4 regions of the Halobacillus sp. ABH2_015 genome follow, and region 4 is predicted to be linked to each of the others. Evidence: riboswitches for the same ligand, from Rfam matches in the RefSeq annotation. Region 4 holds a riboswitch; each other region holds the start of a gene.
The links. A riboswitch is a leader RNA that binds a small molecule or an ion and turns the genes downstream of it on or off. The one in region 4 is predicted to bind S-adenosylmethionine.
Positions count from the first base shown of each region.

Region 1 (5,422 bases), 970 kb from region 4:
TGAAAAATAACGACCGGTTCAGCTTCATGATGAAGGATGAGGTTCTGCCGGAATGTTTAAAGCGTCTGGAACACCGCTGAACAGAAAAAATCCGCCGTTTGGATAACGGCGGATTTTTTTCTGTTTAGTTTGTGTGGTGGGTCGGGCCGGCCTGTTTGATTTTATCACTGGCATACGTGAACTTTTTGAAGTTGGCATGAAACTTTTCAGCAAGTTCTTTGGCACTTTCATCATAAGCGGCAGGATTGTTCCACGTTTTTCTCGGGAATAAGACTTCGTCCGGTACTCCCGGGCAGTGGGTCGGGATGTGAAGGCCGAACACAGGGTCTTTATAAGTTTCGGCAGAACTCAGTTCACCTTCCAGAGCGGCATGGATCATGGAACGCGTGTAACTCAGTTTGATACGCTCGCCTTCTCCGTAGGCTCCCCCTGACCAGCCTGTATTGACAAGGAAGACGTCCGTATTGAACTGGTCTATTTTCTCTCCGAGCATTTCAGCATATGCTGATGGAGCAAGCGGAAGGAAAGGGGAGCCGAAGCAGGCGGAGAAAGTCGCTTCCGGCTTGGTAATCCCTCTCTCTGTTCCAGCCAGTTTACTCGTATAGCCGCTTAGAAAATGGTACATCGCCTGTTCTTTTGTTAAACGGCTGATTGGTGGGAGGACTCCCGTGGCATCAGCTGTCAAGAAAATGATGGCATTTGGGTGGCCGGCAATACTTGGCTGGACTGTATTATCAATGTGATCCAGTGGGTAGGCGGCCCGTGTATTTTCCGTCAGGCTCGTATCGTCATAATCCGGCGCGTGCGAATCCGGCTGAAGGACGACGTTTTCCAAAACCGAGCCGAAATGAATGGCATCATAGATCTGCGGTTCTTTTTCTTTGGACAGGTTGATGCACTTCGCATAGCATCCCCCTTCAATGTTAAAGACACCGTAGGGGGACCAGGCGTGCTCATCGTCCCCGATCAGGCGGCGCTGAGGATCAGCGGACAGAGTCGTTTTTCCTGTGCCCGACAGACCGAAGAACAGAGCAACGTCGCCTTCTTTGCCGATGTTGGCCGAGCAGTGCATCGGAAGGACGTTCTTTTCCGGAAGCAGGTAGTTCATGACGGAGAAGATGGACTTCTTGATTTCCCCTGCGTATTCTGTTCCTCCGATGAGGACAACGCGGTGTTTAAACGAAACCATGATGAACGCTTCGGAATTCGTACCATCCACGTCAGGATCTGCTTTGAAGGTTGGAGCAGATATGACAGTGAACTCTGTGTCATGCTCCTCCAATTCGGATGCCTCCGGCCGGATGAACATTTGGCGGGCGAATAAGTTGTGCCAGGCGAATTCTGTAAGAACCTGCATAGGAAGGCGGTAGCGCTCATCCGCTCCTGCAAAACCTTTGAAGACGAATAACTCCCTGCGGTCTTTCAAATAATCGAGCACTTTATGGTATAATTTCACAAACGTATCATCGTCAATAGGCTGGTTCACAGCACCCCATTCGACTTTATCTTCGGTTACGTCGTCACGGACAATGAATTTGTCCTTTGGTGAGCGTCCCGTATAGGTACCTGTCGTAGCCTGAACGGCCCCTTTTTCCGTTAGTGTACCTTCATTGCGGTATAAAATCTTTTCCACTAAATGTGGAACAGATAATTGGTGGTGGACATGGTCCTGGGAAAGTAGAAGATTAAGTTCTGACAGTTGGTTTATTGTACTCATATGCATCGTCCCGCCTTTGCAGTTTAATAATGTGAGATTAGTATAACACATTTATTTTAATCGTCCATACTATTCAGTGGATTGTGGGAAAGTTTTCAACACTGCCATATTTCATGGCTGTTATTATCCTATGATGGTTTGAACAGAACGTTTATCCAGGTTGAATCTGGATGGAAGGGGTGCGTCGAAACCCGATGAATCCAATTGACATTAAACACGCTTTTCGATACGATAGCTGAGAACGGAAACTCTCTTATCCAGAGTTGGTGGAGGGACAGGCCCTTTGAAACCCAGCAACCGTCCGCAGGGACATGGTGCTAACCTGAAGCAAGGAGTCAGCTCCTTGGACGATAAGAGCGAAAGGAAGCAGCCCCTTTCCTCGGTATAGGAAGGGTTTTTTCTTTTTATAAGAAGGAAATGTCCATGACCAGGCCTTGCCGCCTGTTTATTATTTCTGACTGAGAACGTGCACGAAAACGTTTTCGGATCCAGGATGACACTATGAAATGAACTTATGTTTTTCTACACATACTGGTAAAGAGTTCCGTCTAATACTTTGTACTTACAGAAGGAGGAGTTTTTAGAATGCCAGCGAACCGCCGGTTATTCACATCAGAATCCGTGACAGAAGGTCATCCGGACAAAATCTGTGACGCTATTTCTGATGCTATTTTAGATGAAATTTTAAAAAACGACCCGAATGCAAGGGTGGCATGTGAGACAACAGTAACTACGGGACTTGTCCTGGTTTCCGGTGAAATCAGTACGAATACCTATGTTGATATTCCATCGATCGTGCGCCAGACGATTAAAGATATTGGATATACACGAGCAAAATACGGCTTTGATGCAGATACATGTGCCGTTTTGACGGCTATTGATGAGCAGTCCCCGGATATCGCAGGGGGAGTGGATGTTGCGCTTGAATCCCGTGAAGGGAAAATGAGCGATGATGAAATAGAAGCCATCGGTGCCGGTGACCAGGGACTGATGTTCGGCTTTGCCAACAATGAAACGCCCGAATTGATGCCGCTGCCTATTTCTCTTGCCCACAAACTTTCCAAGCGTCTTTCTGATGTCCGCAAAGACGGAACACTCGATTACCTTCGTCCTGACGGCAAGACGCAGGTAACGATTGAATATGATGAAAATGATCAGCCGGTCCGCGTGGATACGATTGTTATTTCGACGCAGCACGCTGAAGAAGTCACGCTCGAACAGATCCAGAAGGATTTGAAAGAGCAGGTGATCGGGCCCGTTGTACCGGAAGGCTATATTGATGATGAAACCAAATACTTTATCAATCCGACCGGGCGTTTTGTAATCGGAGGTCCTCAAGGGGACGCCGGTTTAACAGGACGTAAGATCATCGTAGATACGTACGGTGGATATGCGCGTCACGGTGGTGGTGCCTTCAGTGGGAAGGATGCGACCAAAGTGGACCGTTCTGCTGCATACGCGGCTCGTTATGTTGCGAAAAACATCGTAGCTGCAGGTCTTGCGGATACAGTGGAAGTCCAGCTCGCCTATGCAATCGGGGTGGCCCAGCCGGTTTCCATTTCCATCAATACCAGCGGGTCCGGCAAAGTGTCGGAAGAAAAGCTGGTGGACGCTGTGCGTGACTTGTTTGACCTCCGTCCTGCTGGAATCATTAAAATGCTCGATCTTCGTAAACCTATTTACCGTGATACGTCTGCCTACGGCCATTTTGGACGGACAGATGTTGAGTTTCCATGGGAACGTACGGATAAAGCGGAAGAGCTCAGCGGTCGTTTTCAATAAAAAAAAGCTGTTTCCTTGTTGGAGGAAACAGCTTTTTTTATTTTCACGAGTTGCACTAACGGCAGAGTACGCATTGATTTGATACGGCTATCCACTTCCCTCTGTATGTCTTCTGATCATGCAGGCATCGAGCTGAAAAGCATTTCAGCCCCGAAGGTTCTTATAGTACTGCCCTTTTGCGACATACGATTTCCGGATCCGGTCCATTTCCTTGTAATCCTCTTCTGTTAAGGAACGGATCACCTTGGCCGGCCGTCCGAAGGCCAGTGTATCCGGAGGGATTTCTTTTCCGGGCGGAACAAGGCTTCCTGCTCCGATAAAGGCCCGCTCCCCTATGACAGCGCCATCCAGAATCATGGATCCCATGCCGATCAAAGCGTCCTGTTTAATGTGTGCAGAATGCAGGGTAACCTGGTGCCCGACCGTAACGCCGTCTTCCAGTATGAGAGGCTGGTCAGGGCTTTGGTGCAGCATGCTCAGATCCTGGACATTTGTGTTCTTACCGATATGTACCGATGAGACATCGCCGCGGATGACCGTCTTAAACCAGATGCTTGCGTTCTCTTCTATGACAACATCCCCGGTAATGACGGCATCTTCTGCTGTAAAAGCTGATGGGTGGATGAGAGGTCGTTTTCCTTTATATTCGCAAATCATACGAAGCCCCCTTATAATATGAGTAACATCAGTATATCAAATGAAAAGAGGGATCGGCTGTGGAAAAACTGGAATCGGCCCGTGATCGTGCAACCATCATTCTCGTCCATGGCGCTTTTGAGCATATGGGAAGGTATAAGGAACTTGCTGATCGTTTCCGTCAGGACGGTTTTTCGGTGATTTATGGAGACCTGCCGGGGCAGGGGTTGTCTGATGGGAAGAAAGGTCATATCCGTTCGTTTGGTGATTACGTTGAAACCATTCAAAGCTGGTATGAGCAGGCGGATCCGGATAAAAAAATTTTCCTTCTCGGCCACAGCATGGGGGGGTTGGCTGTGATTCGTTTTATGGAGGAAAAGCAGCCGCAGCTGGATGGTGTGATTTTATCTTCTCCTGCTGTACAGATCCGGAATAAAACGGCCCGCCCGCTGGAGGCTTTTTCCTATCTATTGAATGTTTTTACCCCTTCGCTGCGTATGAAAGCGGGACAGAATCCCGAAAATGTAACTAGAAACCAAATCAAGGTTGAAGAATTCCGTCAGGATCCGCTTGTCATTGATAAAGTATCGGTGCGGTGGTACCGTGAGTTTCAAAAGGCGGGAATCCGGGCGTTTCAACAAGTCAGCCGTTTTCCTGATGTGCCTCTTTTAGTGATGCAGGCAGAGGAAGACCTTTTAGTGGATCCGGCACGCACAAAAGAATGGTTCAATCATGTCGATACCAGTGAAAAAAGTTATAAGCTGTGGCCGGGTCTTTACCATGAGATTTTTAATGAACCGGAAAATGACCAGGTCTATCACCATACACGATCTTTTTTGAGCAACATAATAAATGAACGTTAGGAGTGTCCACCCTTGAAGGAGTCCGTTCCAAGCAATGCTGTCCATCTGCTTTACGAAGTGTATCGGAATGTGTTTCCGCGAGTACATAAAGAACTAGCCTATTGGAAAGATGCTGCCTCCCGAATCCCTGATGAAGAATTAAGAACGCAGGCCCAGGCCAGTATCAAGGATAAAACGTTCCATTGCGAAGGTGGGGCGGTTTATTCCGTGCTTTCCGGTGACCGCCCGGATCTTGCTGTCCGCTTTATTGTCGCTTATCAGACGATCAGTGATTATCTCGATAATTTATGTGATCGGAGCACCTCCATGGATCCTGATGATTTTGAAAGGCTCCACTTGTCGATGGCCGATGCATTAACCCCTGGGAATCCGTGCCGCGACTATTATAAATACAGGGAAGAGAAGGATGACGGCGGGTACCTTC
Region 1 is NZ_JBSWUG010000002.1:2,504,353-2,509,774, reverse strand. It holds gene ytkD (RNA deprotection pyrophosphohydrolase) at 1-80, shown strand, start outside; gene pckA (phosphoenolpyruvate carboxykinase (ATP)) at 125-1,717, opposite strand; SAM riboswitch class I at 1,968-2,074, shown strand; gene metK (methionine adenosyltransferase) at 2,303-3,499, shown strand; gene ACXAD6_RS13260 (gamma carbonic anhydrase) at 3,644-4,156, opposite strand; gene ACXAD6_RS13255 (lysophospholipase) at 4,216-4,998, shown strand; gene ACXAD6_RS13250 (tetraprenyl-beta-curcumene synthase family protein) at 5,011-5,422, shown strand, end outside.
Region 1: it holds a riboswitch for S-adenosylmethionine, as region 4 does, so the genes downstream of both, metK (methionine adenosyltransferase) here and ACXAD6_RS08200 (sulfite exporter TauE/SafE family protein) in region 4, are expected to answer to the same signal.

Region 2 (5,422 bases), 1.3 Mb from region 4:
TATCTCCAAAAGGCTGAAGATACAGTGAAGAGGCTTGAAGGGGAAGGCGTCGATAAGATTGTCGCTCTGACCCACCTTGGCGTTAACTATGACAAAACGCTTGCTCAGGAAGTGGAAGGGGTGGACGTTGTCGTTGGATCTCACAGCCATACAAAGCTGGAGGAGCCGCTTGTCTATAACGAAGAGACTGAGCCGACACTTGTCGTTCAGGCAGAGGAATATGGAAATTACATCGGTGATTTAGAAGTTTCCTTCGATGATGAGGGTGTCCTTACGGAGTGGGACGGGAAACTTATTGATGTTGATGAAGAAGATGAAAATGAAGAGTATGTGATTGAATCCGATGAAGAGGCAGCCGAACTGCTTGCTGAACTGGAGAAGCCTCTTGATGAATTGAAGAAAGAAGTCGTTGGAGAAACGACGGTTGCCTTGAACGGAGAACGTAATGATGTAAGAAGTGGAGAAACGAATCTTGGAAACTTAATCACAGACAGTATGCTTGCCAAAGCTAAAGACAAAGTGCCGTCTACTTCAATTGCGATTCAGAATGGTGGAGGCATTCGTGCTTCCATTGATCAAGGACCAATCACGATGGGAGAAGTCCTTACAACGATGCCATTTGGTAACACCCTTGTCACTCTGGACCTAACAGGGCAGCAGGTGTGGGAGGCTCTTGAAAATGCAGTGAGCGACATTGAGAATACCGGCGGCCGTTTTGCTCATGTATCGGGAATGCAATATACGTTCGATCGCTCAAATGAAGCAGGAGACCGTATCGTTAATGTCAAAGTGAAAACAGAGGATGGATATGAAGCGCTTGATTTGGACAAAGAATACACGGTGGCTACGAACGCCTTTATCGCTGCAGGTGGCGATGGATATGAAACATTCAAGGAAGCCAAGGATGCCGGTAAGATGACAGAATTATTCTTTGTAGACTATGAAGTATTCAATGAATACCTGGAAGAGCAGGGCACGGTTTCTCCTGATGAAGAATCCCGTATTGTTGAAAAAACGACAGAACGTGTGAGCGGAGAGGATCGTTACCAAACAGCCGTTGAGATTTCTAAAAAAGGCTGGGATTCTGCTGACACAGTCGTCATTGCCCGGGGAGATGAGTTTGCGGATGCTCTTGCCGGTGCTCCTCTTGCCTATAAGGAAGATGCGCCGATCCTTTTGACAAAGTCCGGAAACTTGAACAGTGAAGTAGCTGCGGAAATCAAGCGCCTGGGTGCTGAAAAAGCGATTATTCTTGGAGGGACCGGTGCCGTTTCTGAATATGTGAAGTACAAATTATCAGGAATGGGTGTCGACGTAGATCGCATCTCTGGGAAAACGCGCTTTGACACGGCAGCCAATATTGCCGCCCGCCTTGACGGAAACCCTGAGAATGTAGTTGTAGCAGATGGATTCAACTATCCGGATGCTCTGGCTGTGGCTCCTTATGCGGCGAAGGAAGGCTACCCGATTCTCCTTTCTAAAACAGATGAGCTGCCATCCATCACCAAAACAGCTCTTGCTGACTTTGAACAGAGCATTGTTGTAGGTGGAACGAATGCCATTTCTGAAGAGGTCGAAGCGATGCTTCCTGACGCTTCCCGTTACAGCGGTAAGACTCGTTATGAAACAGCCTCTACCATTGCAGAACAGCTGGGTGTGCAGGAAGGGAAGACATTCGTAGCGAATGGTCAGAACTTCGCTGACGCTTTAGCGGGCTCTGTTCTGGCTGCGAAGGAAGAAGCGTCCATGCTCCTTGTTAAGCCGGATCAGCTTCCGGAATCCACAAAAGAGACGATTGGAAAGCTTGAAATCAACAACTTCCAGGTGCTCGGCGGTACAAATGCTGTCAGCGATGAAGTGGCAGAGCAATTGGAACAGAAATAAGCATATGAGTATGAGTGAAAAGCCTCTGGTTATGAACCAGGGGCTTTTCATTTGGATGGTATGAAGGATAGAATATTGAAAATAAATTGACAATTATGATTAAGACTAGTAGAGTTATAAAAAAATATCTTATCCAGAGAGGTGGAGGGACTGGCCCTTGGAAGCCTCAGCAGCAGGTCTGTGAAGATACTGTGCTAATTCCAGCGGGTGAACAATCCTGATCGATAAGAGACTTCCATCTATTATTTGTCAGTTGACGCACTCATTCAAGGGTGCGTTTTTTAATTGTTTGCCCACCATCACAAGGGGGGAGACAAATGGAATATCAATTTAAGAGAGAAATGAAAACAAGACACCTGGTGATGCTTTCACTGGGAGGAGTTATCGGTACGGGACTGTTTTTAAGCTCAGGGTACACCATCCAGCAGGCCGGTCCGTTCGGGACAATCCTAGCCTATTTGATTGGTGCTTTGGTCGTGTATCTGGTGATGCTCTGTTTAGGAGAGCTGGCCGTTCATAACCCTGAAACAGGGGCTTTTCATACATACGCTCATAACTACATAGGGCCGGGGACAGGCTTTACTGTAGCATGGCTGTACTGGCTGACGTGGACGGTAGCTCTCGGGTCAGAATTTACAGCTGCCGGGCTCTTGATGCAGCGGTGGTTTCCCGATGTAAGTGTGTGGATTTGGAGTGCGTTGTTCGCCGCTCTTATTTTCGGATTCAATGCCTTTAGTGTGAAATTTTTTGCGGAGGCAGAATTTTGGTTTTCCTCTGTCAAAGTGGCAGCCATTGTCCTTTTTATCATTATCGGATTCGGGGCCGCCTTTGGGTGGATACAGCTGTCGGGGTCAGAACCGGCTCCATTCTTTTCAAATCTTACGAGTGAGGGCTTGTTTCCAAATGGTATAACGGCAATCTTCATGACGATGCTTGCTGTCAATTTTGCTTTTTCCGGTACAGAATTGATTGGGATTGCCGCAGGGGAAACGCAGGATCCAGCGAGAACCATCCCGACGGCAATTCGGACAACGGTGGCACGGTTGATTATTTTCTTCATTGGGACCATTGCCATTTTATCCATCTTTCTTCCAAGTGAGGCGGCAGGGGTTGTGGAAAGTCCGTTTGTCGCAGTCCTTGACCGCATCGGTATTCCTTATGCGGCCGATGTCATGAACTTTGTCATATTAACAGCCATCCTTTCCGCAGCCAACTCCGGATTATACGCGTCGGCCCGGATGCTGTGGTCACTGGCGGACAAGGATACCATCTCCCCGGTGTTTGCGAAGCTGACAAAAAAGGGAGTTCCTTTGACAGCGATCATCTTTAGTATGCTTGGCGGCGGTCTGGCGCTGCTATCCAGTATCATCGCCCCGTATACCGTTTACATCATTCTGGTATCGATCTCAGGGCTGGCTGTAGTCGTCGTTTGGATGAGCATCAGCGCTTCCCACTTCCTTTTCCGGCGGGCGCACCGGCGGGCAGAAGGAAATGATAGTGATTTATCCTACAAAGCCCCGTGGTACCCGGTGGTCCCGATTGCGGCTTTTCTTCTATGCCTGGCATCCTGTATCGGCATTGCCTTTGATCCGACACAGCGGATCGCCTTGTACTGTGGGGGTCCGTTCATTGCATTCTGCTATGCGGCTTATTATGTGAGAGAATCTATGAAAAAGAAAAGGGGAGTAAAACATGTCCAACAAACAAAATCTATCCAATCCCATTGAATCTCTTTTGGAAAAACAATCGATGGTTCTCCTGGACGGGGCTTTGGCAACGGAACTGGAATCATACGGATGCGAGCTTGATGATCCTTTATGGTCCGCAAAAGTGCTGTTGGAAAAACCTGAAGCGATCAAAGATGTGCATGCCTCCTACTACAGAGCGGGAGCAGACATCAGCATCACCGCAAGCTACCAGGCGACGACTGATGGTTTTGCCCAAAGGGGCTTATCAGAAGAAGAGGCTGTCACTCTTATTAAAAAAACGGTCACGCTTGCCGGGGAAGCACGGGACGAAGTGTGGAGGGAAAATCTTGAGCGGCCAAGGCCGCTTACAGCTGCTTCTGTCGGACCCTATGGTGCCTATTTAGCGGATGGCTCGGAGTATTCCGGTCATTACGGCGTCACGGATCAGGTTTTATTTGATTTTCACCAACCACGTATTCAAGCACTTGTTGAAGCGGGTGCTGACGTTTTAGCGGTTGAAACGCTGCCTTCTCTGCAGGAAGCAAAGGTGATCGGTTCAATTTTACAGGAGTATCCATCTGCGTCTGCATGGATTTCTTTTACGTTAAAAGATGGTCAATCGATCAGTGAGGGTACTCCGCTCAAGGAGGTCGCTTCAGCGTTGGAGGGTAATACACATGTGGCTGCTATAGGTGTGAACTGTGCGCCTCTGGAACATGCGGCGGAAGCTTTACAAGAGTTGAACCGCTGTTCGAGCAAGCCGCTGATCGTCTATCCAAACTCCGGGGAAGATTATGATCCGGAAACGAAGACGTGGCATGGGTCTGCCAGTCGGCTTGACTTTCATGAGCAGTCCAAACTCTGGTACGAGCATGGAGCAAGGATCATCGGTGGCTGCTGCAGAACGACGCCCGCCCATATAAAAAAGCTCGCAGACATGTGGAAATCAGAGTGAATAACAGAATCTTTTCAAGCGCCTTTTGAAGCCATGCTGATGAAGCGGCCTTATTCTACCTTATTTACATTAAGTTTACATAAACTTTACATTTGGGTAGAATAATAGAGAGGTGTTTATATGAAAGATTCGATGAAACGTTTACTAACCAGTTATTTCTTTTACTTTTTTATTATGATTTCCTTGAAGTTTATAATTTTGCGTTATCTGCTTCTTCAAGATACGAGTATTTGGGCAGGAATTTGGTATGATGCTTCGTTTATCTTGATTTTTATGGCTCTCATTGAGCTTGTCTTTAAGCGGGGCAAAGCGGCTGCCTATCTTGTTCTGGATTTGTTTTTGTCTCTTTTGTTTATTGGCATGTTGATTTACGAGCGTTACTTCGGAACCGTTCCTACATACTATGACCTATCCCAGCTTAATCAAGTTGGCAGTGTGAATGAAAGCATGTGGCTGCTCGTCAATGGCACAGACTTTCTGTTTCTCGCAGATCTGCTTCTGCTTGTTGTCATTTGGATTGTGGGCAGGACATGGACGTATCCAACGAAACAGACGTCCAATTTCGCTATGTCTGTCTTCCTTATTGCTGGTCTTGTAATCGCCATTTTCAATTTTCAAATGAATAAAGGAGAGCCCATTCTCGACAGCGCTCTTTTTGCTAAGGAAAACGGCTTATTCAATACGCAGTTTGTTCAGTATTACCAGGACCAGACAAACAGTGAAAAAGCCTTCGCTTTTTCCGGTGAAGATCAAAATGTCACGCAGCAGAAAATAGAAGAGCTGAAAGGCAATTCCTATACGCCGATGAGTGAGCATGATCATTTCGGAGTGGCGGAAGATCGGAACTTGATCGTCGTCCAGATTGAATCGCTTCAGGACTTCGTTATCGGTGAAT
Region 2 is NZ_JBSWUG010000002.1:2,868,377-2,873,798, reverse strand. It holds gene ACXAD6_RS15075 (cell wall-binding repeat-containing protein) at 1-1,884, shown strand, start outside; SAM riboswitch class I at 2,011-2,115, shown strand; gene ACXAD6_RS15070 (amino acid permease) at 2,202-3,611, shown strand; gene mmuM (homocysteine S-methyltransferase) at 3,577-4,527, shown strand; gene ACXAD6_RS15060 (LTA synthase family protein) at 4,801-5,422, shown strand, end outside.
Region 2: it holds a riboswitch for S-adenosylmethionine, as region 4 does, so the genes downstream of both, ACXAD6_RS15070 (amino acid permease) here and ACXAD6_RS08200 (sulfite exporter TauE/SafE family protein) in region 4, are expected to answer to the same signal.

Region 3 (5,422 bases), 1.4 Mb from region 4:
CGGGTTGGAACACAGGCTCTTCGGCTTCATTGCGGCAAAGCTCGTCCCAGGATAGAGTCGGGATGCCTTCAATTGACGTTTCTCCTCCGAACGTGACGACCGCGGATAGTCCTTCCAGGTGCTTGGTCGTCTGTTTGATTTTATCTTCGATATCGAAGGGCTTCTGCTTATATTGATAGGAGAGTGCCGCGATCAATACTTTCGGTTTCACCTGACCAATGCGGTCGACGATTCCTTTTGTTCCGAAGTCCGGGGAGCAGGATGTCCAGGTGGCGCCTAGTGATGTCGTAGCAAGCAGAGCGACGAGTCCCTGGATATCGTTCGTCGTGATGCCGGCGACACAGTCACCTTCCTGGACACCCAATTGTTTGAACCCTTCCTGGGCTTTGGCCACGGATTGTTTCAGTTCCTGCAGCGTGATGCTTCGGGTGAGTCCTTCCTCATTCGCTTCATAAGCCGCGATCCGGTCAAGCGACCCGCGCAGCAGGTTTTCAGCGAAATTCAAGCGGGCGTCCGGAAACCATGCACTATCCGGCATCGAAGGACCGGGAACAAACACACGGTCTCCCTTTTCTCCGATGATCCCTGCGTAATCCCATACGGCCGACCAAAACTCGGAAAGGTGGGAAACGGACCAGCGGTGGAAACGTTCATAAGGGAAGAGCGCCTGGTTGGTATAGTTAGCAAAAGCTTTGATATGCGACTGTTCGATGCGTTCGTTTGATGGTTCCCACAGGTAAGGGGAACGCTGAGCTGTAATGGGTGTATTCATGGGACTTGTCTCCTTTCGAATTATGAATGGGGAACGTCGATCAACAGGGCCATCCCCTGGCCGCCACCGCCGCAAAGGGAAGCGATGCCTTTCCCTCCGCCGCGTCGTTTCAGTTCATGGGCAAGCGTCAGAACGAGCCGGAAGCCTGTCCCGCCTAAAGGGTGGCCGAGAGCGATCGCACCGCCGTTCACATTGACGCGGTCATAATCAATTCCGAGTTCCCGGCAGCTGGCAATCACGACACTGGCAAAGGCTTCATTGATTTCAAACAAATCGATATCGTCCGTGGTCAGCTGATGTTTGTCTAACAGCTTCTGAATGGCCTGTGATGGCTTCGTTTGTAAACTCGGATCCGGTCCGGCAATCTCTGACCAGTCGATGATTTCCGCCAGTGGCTGTTGGCCGAGGGCTTCCGCTTTTTCCTTCGTGGTAACGATCCCAACGCTCGCGCCGTCCGTCATTTGAGAGGCATTGCCTGCGGTGATCGTGCCTTCGCGTGAAAAGGCGGGAGAGAGATTTGATAATTTTTCGGCTGTCGTCCCTTTACGGATGCCTTCATCTTCTGCGAGTCGTTCAGTAAAAGGAGCGATTTCCGGCTCCAGCCAGCCATTTTCCTGAGCGTCCGCTGCCCGCTGCTGGGAAAGGGCGGCGTATTCATCTTGTTCCTCCCGGCTGATGTCGAAGGAGCGGTTTTTCTCATCGGTGAGAGCTCCCATCGATACATCGCTCAAGGCGCACCATAACCCGTCGTTCAGTAAGGTGTCCTTCAGCAGGCTGTGACCAAGTCCGGAGGAAGCTCGGACAGGAGCGGTATGAGGAGCATTCGTCATCGAGTCGAATCCGCCGACGATATACAGCTCCCCTTCCTTCAATTGCAGCCTCCGGGAGGCGTCGGTAACTGTAGCGATGCCTCCCAAACAGACATTGTTCAGTGTGATAGCGGGTGTAGCGATATCCACCCCCGCTTGATAAGCGGCCTGTCTCGCAGGATTTTGGCCTCCTCCCGCCTGAATCACCTGGGCGAGGAGCACGCCATCTGCTTTTTTCGCGGCTGGGTTTCTCTCTAATAGAGCGCTCAGCGCATGAGACCCAAGTTCTGCTGCGGATTTCTTTTTCAAAGCCCCTTTCCACTTACCGAAGGGGGTGCGGATGCCGTCTAGAAGTACTGTCGTCATTTATGGAACAACTCCTGTTTTTAAAATAGTAAGAGCCCTCTTCACAAAAATAAGAAGAGGGCTCTCGGCTCTTCTTATCTTCCAGGATTGTCTCCTGCAGGAATTAGCACCTTTTCAAGCTGTTGCTTGCTGGTTGCCGGGCGTCAACGGGCCAGTCCCTCTGCCTCTCTGGATAAGAAATCGGTATTCAATTGGAAACTATAAAACCTCTCTATCAAAGATAGAGAGGTTAGAGATTGTAAGCATCTCTTATCTTCCTGAGCATTCACTCAGTAGGATTTGGCACCTTGCTATCAATATAGCGGTTGCCGGGTTTCACAGGGCCAGTCCCTCCACCTCTCTGGATAAGATGTTCTTCCTTTATTTGGTTAAGTGCCATGTTAGCAGGGGAAAGGATAGGTGTCAATGGATTTGATAGAAAAGTTAGAAAATTCATTTTGTTCTGTGACTGGTGGTGAACGTGTGAACCGCTTTAACATTAGGGCTTGCCGATTCTTTCAATTATGCGGGGCACTTCACGAGAAAAATGAAGGCATCTATCAATTCGTCCATCATCCATTCTCCGATGGTTCCTGCGGCTACATAACGTTTCACTGATTAGATGATACCTTACAGGTAGAGCTGCTTTTAGATTTATGAGCAGAGATTTTAATAACTTTCGATATTCATAAATGGATAATGATTCAGCCTCTTTTGTCTTTATGAGATAATGGGTATGGTAATTACTGATACTATTCAATAAAGGAGTTTTACTATGCCGGAATATGTTGGTTACATCGGTACGTACACCAAACAGGAAAGTAAAGGCGTCTATCAGTTCACCCTGGATACAGACGCTAAGGAACTGAAAAATATTCAGCTGGCTGCAGAATTGCAGAACCCTACGTACGTCACCGTGAGTGATGATCAAAAGAATCTTTACGCGGTTTCCAAAGACGGGGAAAACGGCGGTGTCACGTCCTTTTCTATCAATGCAGAAACGGGAGAACTCACAAAATTAAACGCTCAGACAGCTGCGGGCTCTCCGCCGTGTCACGTGAGCGTGGATCATTTGAATAACAATGTTGTCACGGCTAACTATCATACAAAAGAAGTGGTCTCCTACCTGACCAATGAAGATGGATCGTTGAATCCTGCAGTTTCAATCGTGGAGCATGAAGGTACCGGCCCTCATGAGCGTCAGGAAAAGCCGCACATGCACTATGCAGGCTTTACCCCTGATGAAAAATACGTGATAGCGATTGACCTTGGCAGCGATCGTGTTATTACTTACGCCGTAGACAATGGCGAGTTGAGCCAGGTGCAGGTGTTCAACACGAAACCGGGTTCCGGTCCGCGTCACATTACTTTCCACCCGAACAAAAAGTATGCCTACGTGATGACGGAGCTCAGCTCAGAAGTGCTTGTCCTTCATTATGATGAAAAGGACGGCAGCTTCACCGAGCAGCAGGCCATTGCCGCAATCCCTAAGGACTTTGATGAAACCAATGATGGCAGTGCCATTCATATTTCTTCAGATGGACAGTTTGTTTATGCCGGCAACCGCGGGCATAATTCCATCGCTGTTTATGAAGTTAACCAGGATACAGGGAAACTTACTTTTGTAGAGTGGACCTCGACAGAAGGGAACTGGCCGCGTGATTTCGTGATGGATCCTTCCGAGGAGTTCCTGATTGCGACGAACCAGAAGTCCAATACGATGACGTTGTTCGAGCGGGACAAATCAACCGGCAGGCTGACGCTTGTTCAGTCCGATGTATTCGTACCCGAGCCGGTCTGCGTGAAGTTTATAAAGTAAATAGACAAATAGGAAGAAGAGGGCGTCCCATGGAGGGATGTCCTCTTCTTTTTTATGGAAAAAGGGACAGTCATACACCCCCGGCCGTTTGAGTATAGTTAATTACTCCCCATTATATGGAACTAAATCAGGGGAAGGGAGGAAGGTACATAGCAGGCGGGGAAACACCTTCAAGGGCGAGGGAGGTCGCTGGATGGAAGTATGTAAACACTGCGGTCATGAGATGGGCGGGGAAGAAACCTTTTGTACCGAATGTGGTGCACCCAAGGATGCTCCGCTGACCCGGTCGGGAGCAAAAGCGCCAAGACCACCGATACCGCGGAAAAAGAAAATCACGCTGATCTCGATAGGGGCGGTTTTTGTTGTGCTGCTGACCGCTCATTTGATTTTGTCATCGATGCTTGACCCGACGACGAAGATCCGGGCGATGGATCGTGCGGTCACGAATAATGATGCGGGAGCTTTTGTAAGTGAGTTGTCCCTGGATGAAAAAGCATGGCTGAATGAAAAGGAATACCTGCAGTATATGAAGGAAAATGATTGGGAGACCATCCGTGAACAGATGCTGGAAGCCGTCAGCGGACAACAGCGGTTCGATACCATCATCCGCGATGAATACGGCAGCCCGCTTTTGTCTGTCAAAAAAACAACCGTGATTCCTGGGATGTACAAGACGTATGAAATTGAAGCGGTTCCGACTGAGATCAGATTCTTAACGAACATGGATGATGCTTCCTTTACAGTCGGCAAAGAAAAAATCACCGTGGAGAATGCTGCCGAGGACGAAGTTAATGCCAAAGCCTACCCTGGTGTGTATAAAGTTGAGGGAGAGGCATCGAACGTATATGGGAAGTTCAAGGACACGTGGGAATACCAGGTGCTGGCGGAGGAATCGGATTACTATATGGAACTATATTTTGCAGGGACTACGTATGATGTCGATACCAACCAGCCGGAAGCGATTCTTTTTGTCAACGGAAAGAGTACGAAGAAGTCGCTGAATGAGCTGGGCGTCATCGGTCCTGTGCCGGACGGAAACAAGCTGGCCCTTCATGCGGAGTGGACAAACGATAAGAAAGAGGTGGTCAAGTCCGGACAGATCCGTACGGAGGATGGCGACTACTGGGGTGAGCTGAGTTTTTATTTTGAGGAAGAACTGGAGGAACCGGAGGAATCGGTCTTTGAATACGTACCGGAATCGGATGACTCCGAAGCAGCCGAGGATCACGTGCTCGATTTCCGGGAGGTCTATGAAGAAGCGTTGAATGCGGAGGACTTCTCGATGATTGCTCCTTTCCTCAAGGATGGCAGTCAGGCTTCCGCTGAGTTTCAGGATTATTTGGACGGGATCTCAGGCAAAGGCTTCACCTATGCGTTTACGGAGAATAACATTGTGAAATCTACTGCTTATGGAGTGGATGGTTATGTGGTGACGACGGATGAAGCGTTCATCTTTACCGACTCAGAAGGAGAGAAAACGCACTACGAGCGTACGAAGGATTATACCGTAATCAAAGACGGGGACAGCTGGAAAATCGAAGAGGTAGCCATCAATGAGACCAATCGTTCAGACGGGTGACTTCTAATGAAGGGAATGGGATGTTATGCATTGTGCGACATGCGGAAATCCATTGAATGAAGACAGTAAATTCTGCGGAAAATGCGGGGCCTCTGTTC
Region 3 is NZ_JBSWUG010000002.1:2,926,663-2,932,084, reverse strand. It holds gene ACXAD6_RS15365 (acetoacetate--CoA ligase) at 1-772, opposite strand, end outside; gene ACXAD6_RS15360 (acetyl-CoA C-acyltransferase) at 793-1,947, opposite strand; SAM riboswitch class I at 2,019-2,126, opposite strand; SAM riboswitch class I at 2,194-2,298, opposite strand; gene ACXAD6_RS15355 (lactonase family protein) at 2,702-3,745, shown strand; gene ACXAD6_RS15350 (TcaA NTF2-like domain-containing protein) at 3,939-5,324, shown strand; gene ACXAD6_RS15345 (zinc-ribbon domain-containing protein) at 5,350-5,422, shown strand, end outside.
Region 3: it holds a riboswitch for S-adenosylmethionine, as region 4 does, so the genes downstream of both, ACXAD6_RS15360 (acetyl-CoA C-acyltransferase) here and ACXAD6_RS08200 (sulfite exporter TauE/SafE family protein) in region 4, are expected to answer to the same signal.

Region 4 (5,422 bases):
CAATGCTGGATTTACCAGCCCCTGAGAGACCGGTGAACCAGAGCACACCACTGAAATGACCATTTTTACTCCGGTAATCCTTTTTTTGGACGGCAGCTTCATGCCATGTTAAATTCGTTGCCATTCCATTCACCCCTTTACATCCGCTGTCTGTTGTTTAAGCCCTTCAATCAGCACTTCCACGACCTCCGGACGGCTGAACGTTTTCGGTGGTTTCTGGCCGCTCCGAAGCAGCTCGCGCACTTTTGTTCCTGATAAAATTACGTGATGCTCCTTGCTGTGGGGGCAGGTTTTATGAGAAGCCATTGCTTCACAGGCTTTGCAGTAGAAGCTGTGCTCAAAAAAGACCGGGGTTATTTCCAGCTCTCCTTCTTCAAAGTGGCTGAAGATTTTTTGAGCGTCATATGTACCATAGTAATCGCCGACACCTGCATGATCCCTCCCGACTATGAAATGGGAGCAGCCGAAATTCTTCCGGACAATCGCATGGAAGATGGCTTCCCGCGGGCCTGCATAGCGCATGGCCGCATTAAAAACAGCCAGCGTCACCCGGTTTTCCGGATAATATTCATCCAAGAGTACCTCATAACTTCTCATGCGCACATCACTCGGGATATCGTCGCTTTTCGTTTCTCCTACGAGCGGATTCAGAAATAGTCCATCTACGCTTTCCAGGGCCGCTTTTTGGATATATTCATGAGCACGGTGAACAGGATTACGCGTTTGGAAACCGACAACCTTTTCCCATCCGGCCTGTTGGAATCGTTCTCTTGTCTCTTCGGGATCAAGGTAGTAATGGTCTGAATGCTCCCGCTCCGGACGATGGAATACGTCAATTCTGCCACCGACATAATAATCCGGGCGCTTGTAAAGTTTACTGACCCCCGGGTGAGCGTCTTCTGTCGTTAAGTAAACATTTGCAGCTTCTTTCTGTTTATCCGGCTTGTAAATGTCTTCGATTTCGATCACACCGTAGATTGCCCCATCTTTCACAAGAGCCGCTTGACCATGTAACGAACGGGCCTGCTCTTCAGAAACAGGCAGTGTGATCGGGAGACTCCAGGGAGTGCCGTCTTTCAAACGAAGATTTTCAACGACGTGATCATAATCTTCCCTTGTTAAAAATCCTTGAAGCGGACTGTATGCCCCATTAGCGATTAAATCGATATCACTCAACGCCATCGCATCAAGCTCGATCCTTTGTTCCGGAAGCGTATCCGGCTGTGCTGTAAAACGATTGATTAACTGCCCGCCATGCGGTTGAATAATGGACATCATTCATCTCTCCTTTATTGTTTCGTATCTCCCGCTGTGTGGAGTCCACACTCGGTTTTATCAAATCCCTGCCATCTTCCTGAACGGCCGTCATCCAGCGCTTTCGCTGTGCAGGGGATGCAGCCGACACTTGGATAGCTTTGGTCATGTAATTCATTGTAATCCAAGCTATTTAGTCGGATATAAGTCCATACGTCTTCCCATGTCCAGTGAATTAAGGGGCATACCTTGATGGACTGGAAGCGTTCGTCCTTGTTGACGAAGTTCGTATGACTCCGGCTTGCAGATTGTTCTCTTCTTAATCCCGACATCCAGGCCGCCGCTCCTGTCAGGGCTTCTTCCAGCGGTTTGATTTTTCTGATGGCACAGCATTGGTCGGGATTCCTTTTCCAAAGGGCCGGACCATATTCCTCTGCCTGTTCTTCCACTGTCAATTCCGGCTTTTTCATATGGATGTTCAAATCCGGATACCTCTTTTTCACTTTGTCTATCAAATCATAGGTTTCCTGGAAATGAAGTCCAGTGTCCAGAAAAACGACGTCGGCATCCGGCTGTGCCTTTGCAATGAAGTCAAGCAGTACGATCGCTTCAGCACCGAAGCTGCACGCATAAACGAGCTGTTTTCCATAATGCCCGTAAGCCCATTGAATCACACTCTCTGCCCCTTTGTGTCCATCATCAATATCCATATGAAGTAAAGGATCCCCGGTGAATGTTCCATATGTCGGTGCACTCGTATTCATAAGCTCCTCCTTTCTTATCTTCAACAAAAAAACCTTTCTTCTGATGGTAAGAAGAAAGGAGAGTCATTATACATGATTCAACCGTTCTTCTTATCCTTCCAAGTGTTGATCACCTGCTGGAATTGGCACAGCTTCTGTTCATGACGACAGATCCGTTGCCGAGGCTTCCAAGGGCCAGTCCCTCCACCTCTCTCGATAAGAAAAATGTTTCCAGATTTTGTTCAAAAGATTTGATTCAAATATTAGACCCGATTTAAAGATATGTCAACATGCATTTTAAATATTACTAGTTTTCTGTTTATTTTATTGTAAACCATTGACAAATCGTCATCCATGTTTTAGCTTTGAATATATTATTCATGTACTTAGGAATTCCGCTTTCAGCGCGGGCTACATAAATCCTTATAAAGAGCCGGGGGAGGAAACTGGTCTGATGATCCCGCAGCAACCTCACATTGGAAAAGGTGCTCATTCCAGCAGACGGTGGTCTGAAAGATAAGGAGAGGAAGCTTGACCTCTTCTGGATGAAGAGGTTTTTTTGTGCCTCTTCATGGTTAAAACCAAGTAATCTTATGTGTTTAATCAAAAGGAGAGGTACGATGAAGAAATTACTTATATTTTCACTGGTTGGATTCTTTGCTCAATTGATGGATGGAGCCCTCGGAATGGGATTTGGTTTAAGCTCCTCCACCATCCTCCTCGCCTATGGAATGGCTCCGGCGGTGGCCTCCGCCTCTATTCATTTGTCCCAGATTGCTACAACGGCAGCTTCCGGGTTTTCCCATTATAAATTCGGCAACGTGGATAAGCGTCTCGTTTTGACTCTTGCTCTCCCCGGAGGGATCAGTGCCTTTGCCGGGGCTGCTCTGCTCAGCTGGATTCCAGGTGAGCTGATCCGTCCGTACATTTCCGTTTTTTTACTAGGGCTTGGCGTTTATGTGGTCATCCGCTTTTTACTGATGAATCGAGTGAAGCCCTTGCATACAGAAAAAAGACCATTTCGACGGCGCTTCTTGTTTCCCTTAGGTTTTCTGGGCGGTTTTCTTGATGCCGTGGGCGGCGGGGGTTGGGGGCCGGTAAATACACCTGTTCTCTTATCCAGCAAAGGAATCCTTCCCAGAAAAGTCATCGGCACCGTAGATACAAGTGAATTCATCGTTACTTTATCTGCTACGGCCGGCTTCCTGATCTTCCTTGGGTGGGAAGAGCTGAGCTGGATGCTTGTGCTCGCCTTTGTGATCGGTGGCGTTATTGCAGCCCCCCTCGCTGCCTGGCTTGTGAAAAAACTCCCCCCTCTCGTGCTTGGGGTAGCGGCGGGTGGATTTATCATTTTGACGAACAGCCGGACCCTGCTCACCTATGCCACATGGAGTGAACAGACCTTAGTTATCATCTACAGCCTGCTTCTTGCCGGATATGCTGCTGCCGTTATCTTCTCAGTTCGAAAATATATTCAACGGCACCGGCACCCGCAGACGGAAACACGGTTAAAAAAAGCGCAGTTCTAATGGAGAACTGCGCTTTCAGCTTATAGAATGACAAGCTTAGAAAACAAACCGCCAAGGCGTTTGTCTAATGGTCGATCAATATCCTCTGTGAAACCATTTCTTTCATCTCCGCTCCTGCATTCAGACCATAGACCATTACAAAAGGCTGCCGGGAAAAATCCCGACAGCCTGCGAACGCTGTTCTAAATCCAGAAGCGCTGCATTTTATTCGATAGAGAAGATATAGCTGTAAATCGGCTGGCCACCATGGTGGATTTCCACCTCTAAATCTTCAAAGGTTTCTTCCACATAAGCTTCCAGTTCAGCCACATCCTTATCGTCCACATCTTCCCCTGTAAGAATAGTAAGGATTTCATCTTCATCCTCATCAATCATCTGGTTCAGCAGTGTTTTCGCTGTTGTGAGGGCGTCTTTATCGGTAGCTGATATCTTCCCGTCGGAAATCCCCATAAAATGACCCTTTTCAATATCAAGTCCGTCAATCTGGGTGTCCCGGACGGCATAGGTAATCTGCCCCGTCTTCACTTCTGACATCAAACTGGTCATTTCTTCTTTGTTCGTATCGAGATCTGCTTCAGGATTGAAACCAAGCATAGCACTCATCCCTTGAGGAATGGTCTTCGTCGGGATGACAGCCACTTCCGCTTCCGCCATCTCTGCAGCCTGTTCTGCTGCCATCACGATGTTTTTGTTATTCGGAAGAATGAACACGCGTTCTGCATGCGCTTCTTTAATAGCCTCCGATAAGTCCTGGGTACTAGGATTCATCGTTTGACCACCCTGGATGATTACTGTGGCTCCGAGGCTTTCGAAAAGTTTCTTCATCCCCTCGCCCATACTGACGGTGACAATACCATATGGCACTTTTTTCTCAGGCACGGCTTTTTCTTTCTTATTACCTACGAGGGACGTATGCTGCTCCCTCATGTTTTCAATCTTCATATTGATCAGGCTTCCATACTTCTGTCCAAGCGTCATAGCTTCACCCGGGTACTCGACATGGACGTGAACTTTGACCAGTTCTTCGTCAGACACGACGAGCAGGGAATCACCGAATTCACTCAGCTGATTACGGAAAGCTTCTTCATCATAAGGATTCTCAGCAAGCTTATCCTCTTCGAATTTCACCATGAACTCCGTACAATAGCCGTAATGGATATCTTCGGTATTCATGAAGTCCTGGGCAAGTTTATGGTGTTCGGCGTTTACCATTTCATTCATGGAAACCAATTCTTCAACATCCGGCATTTCCTCGCCTTTCAAGTTGGCCAGAAATCCTTCATAAATGGTAACAAGTCCCTGGCCCCCGCTGTCGACCACACCGACTTCCTTTAGAACCGGAAGAAGTTCTGGTGTCCGCTTCAAGGAAGCTTTGGCTGCTTTTACGACACCTTCCATGAATGGAATGAAGTCCTCTTCTTTTTCAGCGATTTCCACAGATGCTTCCGCTGCTTCACGGGCAACAGTTAAGATCGTTCCTTCCACAGGTTTCATCACAGCTTTATAAGCTGTTTTCACACCACCCTGCAGGGCCTCAGAGAAATCCCGGGTCGTTAACACTTCTTTATTCTCAATGGCTTTTGCAAAGCCGCGGAAGACCTGGGAAAGAATTACTCCTGAATTTCCACGCGCACCCATAAGAAGACCTTTGGACAGGGAAGTGGAAACTGCTCCTGCATGGTCCTGGGAAACGTTTCTCACCTCGTCCGCTCCGGAGGTCATGGAAAGATTCATATTTGTTCCTGTATCCCCGTCAGGTACAGGAAATACATTCAGCGCATCGATCATCTGCGAATTCTGCTTTAAATAATGCGCTCCTTGTAAAATCATCTCGGCTAATGTTCTGCCGTCAAGCTTTTGTAACGTCACACTTACTTCCTCCTTTGACTGCAACTG
Region 4 is NZ_JBSWUG010000002.1:1,535,750-1,541,171, reverse strand. It holds gene cysC (adenylyl-sulfate kinase) at 1-124, opposite strand, end outside; gene sat (sulfate adenylyltransferase) at 130-1,275, opposite strand; gene ACXAD6_RS08205 (phosphoadenylyl-sulfate reductase) at 1,290-2,018, opposite strand; SAM riboswitch class I at 2,106-2,220, opposite strand; SAM riboswitch class I at 2,418-2,520, shown strand; gene ACXAD6_RS08200 (sulfite exporter TauE/SafE family protein) at 2,618-3,526, shown strand; gene ACXAD6_RS08195 (DAK2 domain-containing protein) at 3,731-5,395, opposite strand.